Regions from separate parts of the Sporosarcina sp. FSL W7-1283 genome, predicted to be linked through region 2. Evidence: predicted binding sites of a transcription regulator. Region 2 holds the regulator's gene; the other holds the start of a gene.
The links. Region 2 encodes Rex, which represses fermentation and respiration genes when NADH is low (regulators of the CRP and FNR family bind a similar motif). Its sites were predicted from a motif close to TTGTGAAATATTTCACAA; they were not measured.
Positions count from the first base shown of each region.

Region 1 (7,465 bases), 1.1 Mb from region 2:
AATGGGTTCATAACAATAAGCATAATAAAAAGAGGAGTTGAAGCTGGTATTCGAGGCTTTGACTCCTTTTTCATGTAAAACAGCTTTCTTTACCCCGTGCTGTGTACACTATACGATAGGATTGAAAGGAAATTAGGGGGAGAATCTAGTATGAAACGAATTAAATCGGTAGAAGCATGGAAGACGCTATTGAAGAAATCAGACGAACAGCCTTTTCTTTTATTCAAATTGAGTATGACGTGTATAAGTAGCGTGGCGGCGAAAAAAGAATTGCAGAAGTTGCAGACAGAACTTCCTATATACGTAGTGATTGTGCAGCTGGACAGAAAAGTTTCGAAGGCAGTCGAAGAGGATCTTGGCGTGAAACATGAATCTCCGCAGCTGTTGATTTTAAAAGACGGAAGAGGAATTTGGCAAGCGACGCATTATCATATAAAACAATCAATTGTTCTGGATGCGATTGAAGAGTATGTGTAGGCAATATTTCTCGTAATGAACCTCTAATTTTAATTAGGGGTTTTTAAAATTCCATCTACGAGCTAAATGAAAGCAATTAAAGTCAAAAAGACCGTAAATACTTCTGGTATATTAACGTTAGAGAGGTGAGGAGATGAGCTATAGTCCCGTTATTCAAAGCACCATTAACTTTATTGAAAAAAATTTGAATGAGGAATTGTCTCTTGAAGACGTATCAGCAAATGCTGGTTTTTCTAAGTTTCATTTTCACCGTATATTTCAGAATGAAACCGGCGTCTCTGTTACGGAGTATGTGAGATACAGGAGAATTACCGAGTCTGCTCAGGTGCTTATCTATACCAATGCAAAAATCATTGATATTGCGATGAATTATGGTTTTGAATCACAAGAAGCATTTTCACGAGCTTTCAAAAAGTATTATCATTTGCCCCCAGGCCACTATCGGAAACTAATGGGTAATTTAACTAAGCAAAAGGAGGAAACAACTGTGAATGAAGAACATGCTGTAAAAGGATGGATCTTAAGCGGAAGTAATCCGAATCTTTACCAGATGGGTATTGATCAAGAAACAGTGCATAAAGGGAAGTCTTCAGGTTTTTTACAATCTGTACTTGTGCAGTCTACAGATGAATTTGCTACAATGATGCAACAATTTAAAGCCGAAAAATACCTTGGGAAAAGAATGAAGTTCTCAGGATTTTTAAAGGCATCGAGCGTCGAAGGATTTTGTGGTTTTTGGATGAGAGTCGACAATACACTGGGTGACGTTTTGCAATTTGATAATATGAGCAATCGACAAATTAAGGGAGATACCGAATGGAATTATTATTCTATAGTCTTGGATGTCCCTGAAAACGGATCGACTATTTCTTTTGGAGTTCTTTTGTCAGGTAAAGGGCAAGTATGGATTGATGAATTACGTTTTGAAGAGGTAGACCACCGGGTGGCGACTACCAACCTGGATATTACATTTGAACTTCTAAATGAACCAATGAACTTGTCGTTTGAGGAATGATCAGATGTCTACTAAAAAACAATTTATCAGTATAATGATTTTTGTTCTGATTATCGCAAGCATTATGGCTATGAAATTTGCTGCAGGCAATCTCCTTTTTCCTATAATTAGAGATATGTTTAATTCGATTTTTTAAAGTGTGCGATGGATAGATTGTGGTAAATTGGCTTCTTATCGATATGTAGTATTTTAGCTCACCTTGTTATTAGGTGGGCTTAATTAATTCCACAAATAGTTTATTATTTCTCAACCAGTTGGCAGGGGGCTCTTTAATCTCTCAAATGACTGGCAAATATGAATCATAGACTGGATGAGAATAAAAGGGCGGTCTGGGACCGATTTGAGGAACTTCCACTTGCAAAAACTGATTTCCATAGATTAAAACAGATGTCTGCTCAGAGTACGGGAGCAGCAAGTAATGCACATAAGGAGAAAAGTAAGATTCCATAAAGTGTGCCTCCTAAATTTTACTTTACAATACACTATATTCTTCTAGTTTCAAGTATGTGAAGTATAACAAACTGTTTTTAAACATAAAGTAGCCTGATTAGCATGAAGTCAGGAGGAGAAAGAATTGACACATGATCATTCAGGGAGCGAAGACTATCCTCTTTATCCGAATTACGGGAAAATAACCCGTTATGAAGAAGTGGCACTGACGGTACCTGAGCAAAGACAATACCATCAGCCGGGAAGGGAAGCATTAATGGTGCCGCGGCCTATCATCGAAAACCCAAATTATTTGGGAAGTGGCAAGTTGAAAGGAAAAACAGCACTTATTACAGGAGGTGACAGCGGTATAGGAGCTGCGACTGCCATTGCTTTTGCAAAGGAGGGAGCCGACGTAGCCATTGCCTATCTACATGAGCATGAGGATGCCAAACGGACTAAAGACAGAATTGAAGAACTTGGCCAGCGCTGCCTTCTGTTGCCCGGTGATCTGCGCCATAAAAAGCAATGTGTGGAGATCGTCGAAAAAACGGTCAATACATTCGGTTCACTTCATATCCTTTGTAACCATGTCGGCATTCAGTTCCAGCAATTGAGCATTGTAGATATTAGCGATGACCAATTTGATGAGACGTTTAAACTAAATGTTTATTCCCATTTTTATACTACACGAGCCGCGATGAACTATTTAAAAAAGGGTAGTTCCATTATTAATACAGCTTCCGTTGTTGCTTTTGAAGGCAATGAGCAATTAATGGATTATACAGCAACAAAAGCGGCAATTGTGGGTTTGACACGGGCATTGGCTAGAAATTTGGTCAGCAAAGGAATCCGTGTCAACGCTATTGCACCAGGTAGAATTTGGACTCCATTGATTCCTGCAAGCTTTTCAGCAGACCAAGTAGTTTTGGCGGGTAACCCGATGGATCGGCAAGGGCAGCCATTTGAAGTAGCACCGACTTTTGTTTACCTTGCCTCTGATGATTCTCGCTTCGTAACCGGGCAAGTATTGCATGTAAACGGTGGTCAAGTGTTCGCTTGAAGATTTTATAAGCGTGAAGTTATTTTCGGCAATTATGGCACAATGTTTCAAAAAGTTCTTTGTATTCTTAGACTAAAACGGTGTAAATAATATTAAGAAATATGGGAAAGCTAATTTGGAAGGAAAAGCGAAGGAAGGAGGATGGAAAATGGATAAAAACTTTCCCAAGCCGAATGATCCAGCTGATAACAAGGAAAGATTGAACAAAACAATCAGCAATATGGAAGCCGCGAAGGAAGCAATGCACTTCGCAGAAGGTGAAGAACGTGCCAAAATCAAAGAAAAAAATGACCGTAGGGAAGAAAGCATTAAAGACTTAAAGAGTGAAATACATGAAGAAGACAAATCGCGAATTAATGGATATATTTAAAGATAACTGGGCAACGAACTTACTCTATGTTGCCCAGTTATCTTTGTTTATACTCTCGCCGGCGCCTCTACATTTTTATACACATTTACGATAAATAGAAGAATAGAGAAAGCTAAAGCGATACCTCCGCCCCAAACACAAATTTGTATGAGCATCAATGGGGCACCGATAGCTGGCTGGATGATCAACATACCTAGCAATAAGATCGGCAATCCGATGTTATAGAGCCAAAATTGTGCTTTTCCTAACGCACTGTTTCCGGCTTTCGGATATACTGAATAAATAATACCGATTGCAGCAGTCGTCAACCACCCAACAACATTTATATGTGCGTGTGTTGCCCCCCACTGAAGTTCGATTGTCGCGTGCATATAAAGTCCAAAACCTACTCCGATTAAAAAATAAATAACAGCCGCTTTAATCCATTTCGCTCCCATGTTTATTCACCTCCTTTCAATCTTGGAGAATTTAGATATGTGCTACCATTCACTTCATAACTATTCTTTATAATAAACATGTTGATTTTTCGTCATTTCTGTTAAGTTTGTTCTATTATATGCAAGATAGGTTGAGAATAGGTACAGGGTTCCCCTCATGGAAAAGAGCCAATCACAAGGTAATTGGCTCTTTTCCATGAGGTTTTTGTATTGCATTTTCGCAGTGGAAAATACTTTTTATGTAAAATAGTCAAGTGAAACGGTTTATAATATATAGTTTTTCACAATAATTTCACAATCCAATTTTCCTTTAATTTGTATTAACTTCTAACATTTTAATGAGTTGCAAATATATAAAAATATATATAAGAACCTTTTGTGACAACGATTGTTATCTATTGTTTTTCATTTATGAAAGGCATAATATAGATTTCACAAAAGTGCTATTTTACTTTAAATGTAATAAATATTAGCTTTTATTGATATTTAAATATAGTTAATGGAATATGAGCGCTTTAAATACAGAAGGAAGAGGGGAGCCCCATTGAAGAAAAAGTGGTTATTAATTTCGAGTTTTCTACTCATGATTTTATCCGGTTGTGATAACCCGTTGCTTATATTCGACCCAAAAGGTCCACAGGCTCAAACGATATCGGATACAATTCTCTTTTCTATCCTAATGATGGCGGGAATTTTATTCGTTGTGTATGTTCTCTTTGCTTTTATGTTAGTGAAGTATCGATCGTCTAAATTGGCTGCTGATTATGAGCCGCCGCATGAAGAAGGAAGCAAATGGTTGGAAATAACGTGGATCTCCATTCCGATCATCATAGTAGTGATTTTATCTGTCGTCACTGTACGCTCTACGGTAGACGTGGAAAATACACCAAAAGCATATGCAAATGAAAAACCACTCATTGTCTATGCCTCTTCATCCAACTGGAAATGGCATTTCAGTTATCCTGAAGAAGGCATTGAAACAGTGAATTACGTTAATATTCCCGAAGATCGTCCGATTGAATTCAAACTTTATTCATACGGTCCGATCACAAGCTTTTGGATTCCTCAGTTGGCAGGCCAAAAATATGCAATGAGTGATATGGTGACGACGATTCATTTGGCTGCTGATACGCCAGGATCGTATATAGGAAAAAACTCCAACTTTAGCGGGAAAGACTTTGCACATATGGAGTTTGAAGCACAAGTCCTGACTGCAAAACAGTATGACGAATGGGTGCAGGATGTGAAAGAAACAGCGCCTATGTTAACAGAAGCAGAGTTCAATCACTTGCTTGAGCCTGGTATTTTGGGCCGTAAAACTTATAGGTCTACGCATTTAGGATTCATTCCGGCCCCTGAAGGTGAGCATGCAGGCCATCAACACGAGAAAAATGCGGACATGGACATGGGAACGATGCATGAAAATGATTCAACTATACACGGTGAACATCAGAATAACTAGTTTCAACCCAAACCTCGAAAGGAGTTTACATCTATGAAATGGGATGAATTTTTTGTCACCGGTGAACCGATGATTTACGCGGCGATGGTCAGTATTGTGCTTGTCTCCATCGCGATTCCGGCTGGTCTTACATATTTTAAAAAGTGGGGATATCTTTGGCGTGAATGGCTGACCACGGTTGACCATAAAAAGATTGGTGTCATGTATATTATTGCCGCTTTACTCATGTTGTTCCGCGGAGGAGTCGATGCACTTTTAATGAGAGCGCAAACGGCTGTACCAAATAATGGTTTGCTTGACGGACAGCATTACAATGAAATTTTCACAACTCACGGGATTATCATGATTCTCTTCATGGCAATGCCTTTCATTATTGGTTTAATGAATGTGGTCGTTCCGCTTCAAATTGGAGCACGGGACGTAGCATTCCCGCGTTTAAACGCAGTCAGCTTCTGGCTCTTTTTCTTCGGAGCGATGCTGTTGAATATTTCCTTTGTCATCGGAGGATCGCCTGATGCAGGTTGGTCTGCATATTTCCCGCTTGCCAGTTTGGAGTTCAGCCCGACTGTCGGAAATAACTACTACTCCCTTGCATTGCAGATTGCAGGAATCGGGACGCTTATGACGGGGATCAATTTCCTCGTGACGATACTTAAAATGCGGGCACCTGGTATGAAATTAATGAAAATGCCGATGTTTACATGGTCCATTTTGATAACAAGTGTCATTATTATTTTCGCTTTCCCTGTATTGACAGTAGCACTTGCGTTAATGATGCTCGACCGCCAATTCGGCACGCAGTTCTTTGCGATGCAAAACGGCGGAATGGACATGCTCTGGGCGAACTTGTTCTGGGTATGGGGTCATCCGGAAGTATACATTGTTATCTTGCCGGCATTCGGTATTTACAGCGAGATCATTGCTACGTTTGCCCGGAAAAACTTGTATGGCTATAAATCAATGGTCTATAGTATGGTCGTCATTTCCTTGCTGTCATTCCTAGTATGGGTCCACCATTTCTATACAATGGGGCATGGTGTCATGGTCAACAGTGTTTTCTCCATTACAACAATGGCCATTTCAGTACCGACTGGTGTGAAAATATTTAACTGGCTCTTTACTTTGCGGCGAGGGAAAATAAGTTTTACGACCCCGATGCTCTATGCACTCGCGTTCATTCCGATTTTTACAATCGGAGGGGTAACAGGCGTCATGTTAGCGATGGCGAGTGCCGACTATCAATATCACAATACAATGTTCTTGGTTGCGCACTTCCACTACGTATTGATTCCGGGTACTGTATTTGGCGTCATCGCCGGCTTCCATTATTGGTTCCCGAAAGTGTTCGGTTTTAAATTGAATGAAAGACTGGGGAAATGGGCGTTCTGGTTTATCGCGATTTCATTCAACATTACATTCTTCCCACTCTTTATCCTGGGATTGAATGGTATGACGCGTAGAATGTATACCTATTCTGAAAGCACAGGATACGGCCCGTTAAATATGCTCTCCATGGTTGGCGCTGTGGGCTTGACGATCGGTTTCATCCTGCTAGTCTACAATATTTATTGGAGTACACGTTATCAGCCGCGTGAAGTAACGGGAGACCCTTGGGATGCGCGCTCATTGGAGTGGAGTACACCAAGTCCTGTTCCAGAGTATAACTTTGCGAAGACACCGGTTGTCGATAAATTGGATGCTTTCTGGTTTGCGAAAAAAGAAGGCAAATCGTTGACTGAAGAAGGGGATTATGAACCGATTCATATGCCGAACAACAACGGTCAGCCGTTCATCATGGGCGTGGCATTTTTCTTCTTCGGTTTCTTCATGGTCTTCAGCTGGTGGCTTCCTGCGATTATTGCCGGAATGTTTATCTTAGGTACGATGGCATATCGAACATTTGAACAAGATCATGGACATTATGTTACTGTCGAAGAAATTGAACGGACAGAAAATGCATTGAGAGGTGAGAAAAAATGAAAATAGATCACTCGTTGCCATTGGAATATAGTACAGAGGAAAATAAGCTGAAAATACTTGGATTTTGGGTGTTTCTTGGCGCGGAAATCGTATTGTTCTCGACTCTTTTTGCTGTCTATTTTACATTGCAAAATAATATAGGGAATGGACCGGGCGGCAGTCATATTTTTGAACTCACGCCTGTGATGATCGAAACAATTGTATTGCTGTCGAGCAGTTTCACCATCGGTCT
Region 1 is NZ_JBBOOL010000001.1:2,292,113-2,299,577, reverse strand. It holds gene ytxJ (bacillithiol system redox-active protein YtxJ) at 151-477, shown strand; gene MKY93_RS11300 (helix-turn-helix transcriptional regulator) at 611-1,492, shown strand; gene MKY93_RS11295 (hypothetical protein) at 1,770-1,940, opposite strand; gene MKY93_RS11290 (SDR family oxidoreductase) at 2,067-2,984, shown strand; gene MKY93_RS11285 (small, acid-soluble spore protein tlp) at 3,133-3,354, shown strand; gene MKY93_RS11280 (hypothetical protein) at 3,402-3,791, opposite strand; gene qoxA (cytochrome aa3 quinol oxidase subunit II) at 4,336-5,253, shown strand; gene qoxB (cytochrome aa3 quinol oxidase subunit I) at 5,287-7,233, shown strand; gene qoxC (cytochrome aa3 quinol oxidase subunit III) at 7,230-7,465, shown strand, end outside.
Region 1: qoxA (cytochrome aa3 quinol oxidase subunit II) is a predicted target of Rex. The motif match lies at 4,072-4,089, and genes of this name have one in related genera.

Region 2 (7,465 bases):
CGTTAGCAGATATTACTTCGGTGGCGAGTATCGAACGTGAAGCATTTGCTACGCCCTGGACAGAAGAGATCTTTGAGCATGAGCTGGCAGGCAATGAGTACTCTCATTATATTGTAGCGGAACTGGATGGCGAGATTATTGGTCACTGTGGTATGTGGATTGTTTTGGATGAATGTCATATTACGAATGTAGCAGTTCGCTCATCATTGCGCGGAAAAGGAATTGGAGAAGATCTCATGCGAAAGGCAATGGAGTTGTGCAGACTAAATGAAGTACGAACAATGACGTTGGAAGTGCGTGTCAGCAATGAACCAGCGCGGTCTCTTTATCGTAAATTGGGTTTTCAAGAAGGCGGGATCAGGAAAAACTATTATACGGACGACCATGAAGATGGGCTCGTCATGTGGGTGGAATTCGAATGAAGAAAGATCATTATATTTTAGGTATTGAAACAAGTTGTGATGAAACGGCAGCTTCGGTCGTGAAAAATGGTACCGAAATTGTATCATCTATAGTATCTTCGCAAATTCAACAGCAGAAACAATTCGGCGGAGTAGTGCCTGAAATCGCTTCTCGCTTACACGTGGAGCAAATCACACTCGTTATTGAAGAAGCGCTACGGGAAGCTGAAATTGTTCCAAAAGATTTGGAAGCTGTTGCTGTGACGGAGGGTCCTGGACTGGTAGGAGCCTTATTGATTGGGGTAAATGCAGCGAAGGCTTTTGCGTTTGCTAACCAATTGCCGCTGATCGGCGTACATCATATTGCAGGTCATGTGTATGCCAACCAACTGATGCATCCAATGGAGTTTCCGCTGCTAGCATTGATTGTTTCTGGCGGCCATACGGAACTCGTCGTCATGAAGTCCCACGGGTCCTTCGAGTTGATTGGAGAAACACGTGATGATGCAGCAGGAGAGGCTTACGACAAGGTGGCCCGTGTGCTTGGATTGCCTTATCCAGGTGGTCCGCAAGTAGATAGGCTTGCATTGGAAAGTGAGCAAAGCATTGATTTTCCGCGCGCTTGGCTAGAGGCGGATTCGTATGATTTCAGTTTCAGTGGTTTGAAATCAGCGGTCATTAATTATAAGCATAATATCGAGCAAAAAGGCGAACAGATCGATCCTCAGCATGTAGCTGCAGGTTTTCAACAGAGCGTTGTGGATGTGCTGACGGTAAAGACTGTGAAAGCAGCCAAACAATTTGATGTAAAACAAGTAATCGCTGCAGGAGGCGTAGCTGCCAATCAAGGCTTGCGCAAGTCTTTAACAGAGGCACTGCAAAAAGAAGGAATTCCTTTCTATGTTCCACCTATCGCGTTATGCACAGATAACGCGGCCATGATAGCGGCAGCTGGGTATGAGATGTGGAAAAGTGGCGTCCGCAGCGACTCAACGATGAATGGTCGTCCTGGTATGCCATTGAAATCATGGAATTATTAATAATGAACACATATTTTGCTAATATTCAGCAAAATATGTGTTTTTTCATTATGCGCAAGAAGAATTGTCAATAGGGAACGTTCGTACTTATACACAATTTGTGGATTAAATGTGAGTAAGTTTAGAAAGTTGTGCACGATGCGGGTGTGTCACTTGGATAACTTTGTGGATGTTTCGCATAAACTCTGTGGATAATGTTCATAACTATGTTCATATGTATTCAAAATGGGATTTCTACTGTGGAAAAGATTGTGGAGAAAAAAGGTGGATAAATCAAGAGAGCTCTTTGTGTATCAGTCATGTTGACGAATTACGTTTGCAATTGTAATGTGTAAGTCGTAATTTGTCAGACTATAAGTTATCATAATTTGTTACGGTGCAAACAATACTTAGTGTTGCCTCTTTGCTTCACTTACCCGGAATATAAGAAAAGACTGTCACTGAAAGAGTATCTCACTTTCAGGACAGCCGACTTTTCTTATAAACTTTCTAATTCATCTTGCAGCATTAACCATTCTTCAGCTTGTTCATCGTGTGTTGCTTGCAACTCGTCGATACGTCGTTGAATCTCCATCAACTGGACGTGGTCGTTCGCGATATCAGGATTCAATAACTGGGCTTGTAGTTCGGCGATTTCATCATCAAATGTTTCCATCTTCTTTTCGATTTCAGCAATCGCTCTAGTTAGCCGACGTTCTTGACGCTGAAACTCTTTTCCGGCATTTTCTTTCTTTGCAGCAGGTTCCTTTTCACGTTGCTCAACCTGTGTCACTGCAGCGATTTCTTCCATTTCTGTTTTCTTCTCGACATAGTAATCATAGTCGCCCAAGTATTCAACTGCGCCATGTTCGCTCAGTTCTATAACTTTCGTTGCGAGTCGATTGATGAAGTAGCGGTCATGGGAAACGAAAAGAATCGTTCCTGGAAAGTCATCCAGCGCGTTTTCAAGAATTTCTTTGCTGTCGAGATCCAAATGGTTTGTCGGCTCGTCCAAAATAAGTGTGTTGGACTTTTCCAGCATGAGCTGGGCCAATGAAAGCCTGGCTTTTTCTCCGCCTGATAACGACGTCACGTGCTTTTCGATGTCGTCGCCAGTAAACAGGAAGCGACCAAGCAAGGAGCGGATATCCTTTTCGTTCATCATGGGCCAGTCATCCCAGATTTCCTGCAGAACCGTACCAGACCCAATCAATGTTGCCTGGTTTTGGTCATAGTATCCGAACTGGACGTTGGTACCATAGCGAATATCGCCGTCAAGCAGCTCATTACGCTTGACGATGGTCTTCAGTAACGTCGACTTGCCGACGCCGTTCGGCCCGACAAAAGCAACGCGGTCTCCTTTATAGACGCGTACGGAAATATGTTCTGACACGGGCTGTGATCCATAGCCAATCTTTACGTCATCGAGGGAAAGGACATCATTGCCGCTCGGCCGATCCAATGAAAATGAAAAGTTTGCGGACTTTTCATCGCCTTCAGGTGAATCCATCCACTCCCTGCGTTCCAGTTGTTTGCGGCGGCTCTTCGCCATTTTGGAAGTCGATGCGCGTGCAATGTTTTTCTGGATGAACTCTTCAAGCTTCGCGCGCTCATCTTGTTCCTGCTCGAAAAGCTTTTGGTCCCTTTCATAATTCTTCGCTTTCTCATCTAAGTAGGTACTGTAATTTCCACTGTATTTCGTCACTTTTCGACGAGATACCTCATAGACTGTTGTCACGACCTTGTCGAGAAAATAACGGTCATGCGAAACAATCAGAATCGCCCCTTCGTAAGCGGATAGATAGCGCTCCAGCCAATTTAAGGTCTCGATGTCCAAATGGTTCGTCGGTTCATCCAGTATTAATAAATCCGGCTTGCTCAGCAGCATCCTAGCCAACGCGAGCCGCGTCTTTTGGCCGCCGGATAATAGATCGACAGGCTTCTCATAGTCTTCCGGATAAAACCGCATTCCATGAAGGACAGAACGCGCATCGGCCTCAAACTGATAGCCTCCTGCTTCCTTAAATGCAATCTGCAGTTCATCATATTCAGCCATAACACGCGCATAGCGGTCTGCGTCTTCGTAGACGGAAGGCTCGGCCATTTGATGCTCGAGGGTGCGTAAACGTTCTTCTTTTTGTCGAAGCGGTGCAAATACTGTCATTACTTCATCCCAAATCGTCAATTCTGAATCAATGCCGCTATGTTGCTCCAAATAGCCGACTCGTATGTCTTTCGGGATGATAATATCGCCTTCGTCGGCTGATAATTCGCCTGCTATTATTTTTAATAATGTCGATTTTCCGGCACCATTGCGTCCAACTAGTGCAACGCGGTCTCGATGTTGAACTTCGAGACGCACATTTTCCAGCAGGTCCGTGCCTGAAAAAGACTTGGTCAGTCCATTTACTTGTAAAATAATCAAGCCTCACACCTCTATTCCCTTCTAAGTTTAATAGAATCGGTAGCACCATGCAATAATCGGCTTTACAACTGATGGGTTCTCCTGTACGATAAAAGCGGCTCACCTTCGTTTTCCTTGAGGATTTAAGCGGAGGATGTAATAGGGCAACACTGGGGGTAAGGAAAGCAGTGGGTACAAAAAGAATTCCGCAGGCAACAACGAAACGATTGCCTTTATACTATAGATTTTTACGCAATTACGCAGATGCAGGTGTACAGCGAATTTCGTCTAGTGAATTAAGCGAAGCAATGAAGATTGATGCCGCTACAATTCGCAGGGACTTCTCGCATTTTGGTGCGCTGGGACGTAAAGGATACGGCTATGATGTTGATTCATTATTGCAGTTTTTCCGCGAGACACTAGACCAAGATGAAGAAACAAATGTGGCTTTGATCGGGGTCGGGAGTCTTGGGAATGCATTTCTGAAGTACAACTTCCAAAAGATTCACAACACGAAAATTGTTGTAGCATTTGATCCGAAAGCGCCTTATGACGGCGAAGAACGGAATCATATTCCGATCTATCCGCCTGATCGACTGGAGGAGAAAATCCTTGAACTAGGGATCGAAATGGTTATTTTGACCGTACCGAAGAGAGTGGCACAGGAATTGACGGACCGCCTCGCTCAAACTGGTGTGAAAGGAATTTTGAATTTCACCCCTGAACGGCTGGCTGTACCCGATACGATCCGTATCCAAAGCATCGATCTTTCCGGCGAGTTGCAGACATTGATTTATCTCATCAAAAATGACGTAAAAGATTCACAAATGAACTGACCTGGCAATAGTAAATGCGAGGGTTTTCGTGTAGAATAGACATATTATGAGGAGGTGACCAATCATGGCTCCAGGCGTTGGTAGTTTGTTAATTATTGCGGTTATCGCATTGCTTATATTTGGTCCTAAGAAGTTACCTGAAATCGGTAAAGCATTCGGTTCTTCATTGCGTGAGTTTAAAAACGCAACGAAAGGTCTTGCGGATGACGATGAGGTAAAAAAGGTTGAAGACAAGAAAGAAGAAGTGCGCTAAGTTAGGGTGTTAGTCTGATGGCAGATAAAAACTTAACGATCGTTGAACATATAGATGAGATTCGAAAACGGCTGATGGTTATCGTCGTTTTCTTTATTGTTGGCGTGATTGCCAGTTTCTTTTTTGCAAAGCCTTTGATTCACTTTATCCAATATGATACACCGGCAGAAGAAGTAGTGTTGAATGCATTTAATGTCGTCGATCCGGTTGTCATTTATTTAAAGGTAATCATTTTCTTGGCGATCATCATTATTTCACCGGTCCTAATGTATCAATTGTGGGCGTTCATATCCCCAGGTCTTCGTGATTTAGAAAGAAAAGTCACACTGTCGTACATTCCCTTTGCTTTTCTTCTGTTTTTAGCAGGGATCAGTTTCTCGTATTTCGTGTTACTGCCATATATTATGAAATTCATGATTAATTTGTCTGATCAATTAAACATTGAACAGACAATTGGTATTAACGAATACTTCTCTTTTCTTTTTTCTATACTTTTGCCGTTCGGTTTCGTTTTCCAGCTGCCGATCGTCATTTTATTTTTATCCCGTTTAGGAATATTGCAGCCAAAAGTCTTGGTGAAGGTACGGAAATATTCCTACTTTGGCCTGTTCGTATTGGCGGCATTCATCACACCTCCTGACATCGTATCGCATTTGTTCGTCACGGTTCCTTTGTTCATCCTATATGAAATCAGTATCGTGATCTCACGTCTAGGATATAGGAAGTTTGAAAAAGCTGAACAACTGCGGAAACTGGAAGAAGTGAAAGCAGAGCAGCAACGTCAAATCGATGAAGTGATGAATCAAACCGATTCAAACAAATAAAATTCAAGTCCTCTTGCCTATGCAGGAGGATTTTTTGTTTCTGTTATAAATTGGGTTCAGTTGAAGTACGCAGTATGGTAAACTAGCAGGGACAACGAGATTGGGAGGAAATGAGATTCAGTGAATAGAAAAAAGACTCAACGTCGATTGAGTAAATGGTTACTAGGTGCAGTTTTAGTCAGTGCGAGTGTCTATACTCCTATAACAGGAGGTCAAGCGGTTGCTGCAGAGCAATCTTATAAAGCTATGGAAGCGGGAATCAATCAGGTTATTACGAGTCATCGCATGCGCGGTACGAAGAGCAGTATAGTTGTACGTGAGGCGGATTCGAATAAAATCGTATATCAATACCGAGCGGATCAAGGCGTCACGCCGGCGTCCAATGTTAAAGTGTTAACTGCGACGACTGCTCTTGAAGTGTTGGGCGAAGATTATACCTTCCAGACAGATGTATTAGCGAGTGGGCCCGTGAAAAACGGTGTCCTGAACGGCCAGCTTTATTTGCGGGGAACAGGGGATCCGACCTTAATGGAACGGGATTTGCAGCAGCTTGCGAAAGAGGTGCGTCAGTCAGGCATCAAGTCCATCACAGGAAATATTGTGGCGGATGATACATGGTTTGACACAAAGCGTTTATCTCCGGGTATTTATAAATCGGATGAAACGCATTATTACGCTGCACAAATCTCGGCATTGACGTTGTCGCCGAATGAAGATTATGATGCAGGGACAACGATCGTTCAAGCAAAACCAACGAAAAACGGCAAGCCGGCAGCCGTTACGTTAACTCCACACACAAACATTGTTAAAGTTGTCAATCGAACGCGAACGGTTCCTAAAGGTAAGCCGAACACAGTGACAATGGCTCGCCAATATGGAACGAATACGATCATCGTCTCAGGAAACATCCCCGTCAACTCGAGCGGTAAACGTCAATGGGTGACGGTTTCGAATCCGAGTGCATACACAGCAGATGTTTTCAAACGAGCGCTTGCTAAACAAGGCATCAGTTTCAGTAAAACTACGAAAGTAAGTCGATCCAAAACTCCAGCGAATGCCCAATTGCTTGCAACGAAAAAGTCGATGTCCTTGTACTACTTGATGATGCCCTTCATGAAGCTTAGCAACAATGCACATGCTGAAATTTTAGCAAAATCGATGGGACGGGCTGTATACAATGAAGGCAGCTGGGATGCCGGCTTGCGTGTTATGAGAGAAACGGTACAAAAAGACGGCATCAGTTTGAAAGGTATTTATTTAGAAGATGCTTCGGGTATGTCGCATAAAAATAAGATACCTTCTGAGAAAATCTCAGAAGTGTTATTCGAAGCTCAGACAAAGCCGTGGTATCCAACATTTGAACGTTCTTTGCCAGTTGCGGGAATAAACGATCGGATGCTGGGCGGTACATTGCGTAATCGTTTGACGAGCCCTCTGGTCAAAGGAAAAGTGTTGGCGAAAACAGGTTCATTAAACCATACAGATGCCTTATCAGGATATGTGAAAACGAAGAGTGGCGAAGAGCTGATTTTCAGTATTCTGACGGAAGGTGTGAAGAGTACTGCAAAACCTGACATTGATAAAATGGTACAAGTGATGGCGGCTCAATAAAAAATCTCTCCTTGCGTAATAAAATGCGAGGAGAGAATTTTTTATAGTAGGAATGTGATGATGCTTTGCTGCATATCCTGTAGTTGCTGCAATTTTTCTGCATTCCATTGTACGACT
Region 2 is NZ_JBBOOL010000001.1:3,436,704-3,444,168, reverse strand. It holds gene rimI (ribosomal protein S18-alanine N-acetyltransferase) at 1-422, shown strand, start outside; gene tsaD (tRNA (adenosine(37)-N6)-threonylcarbamoyltransferase complex transferase subunit TsaD) at 419-1,441, shown strand; gene MKY93_RS17965 (ABC-F family ATP-binding cassette domain-containing protein) at 1,920-3,845, opposite strand; gene MKY93_RS17960 (redox-sensing transcriptional repressor Rex) at 4,013-4,660, shown strand; gene MKY93_RS17955 (twin-arginine translocase TatA/TatE family subunit) at 4,725-4,913, shown strand; gene tatC (twin-arginine translocase subunit TatC) at 4,931-5,737, shown strand; gene dacB (D-alanyl-D-alanine carboxypeptidase/D-alanyl-D-alanine endopeptidase) at 5,858-7,348, shown strand; gene MKY93_RS17940 (CPBP family intramembrane glutamic endopeptidase) at 7,390-7,465, opposite strand, start outside.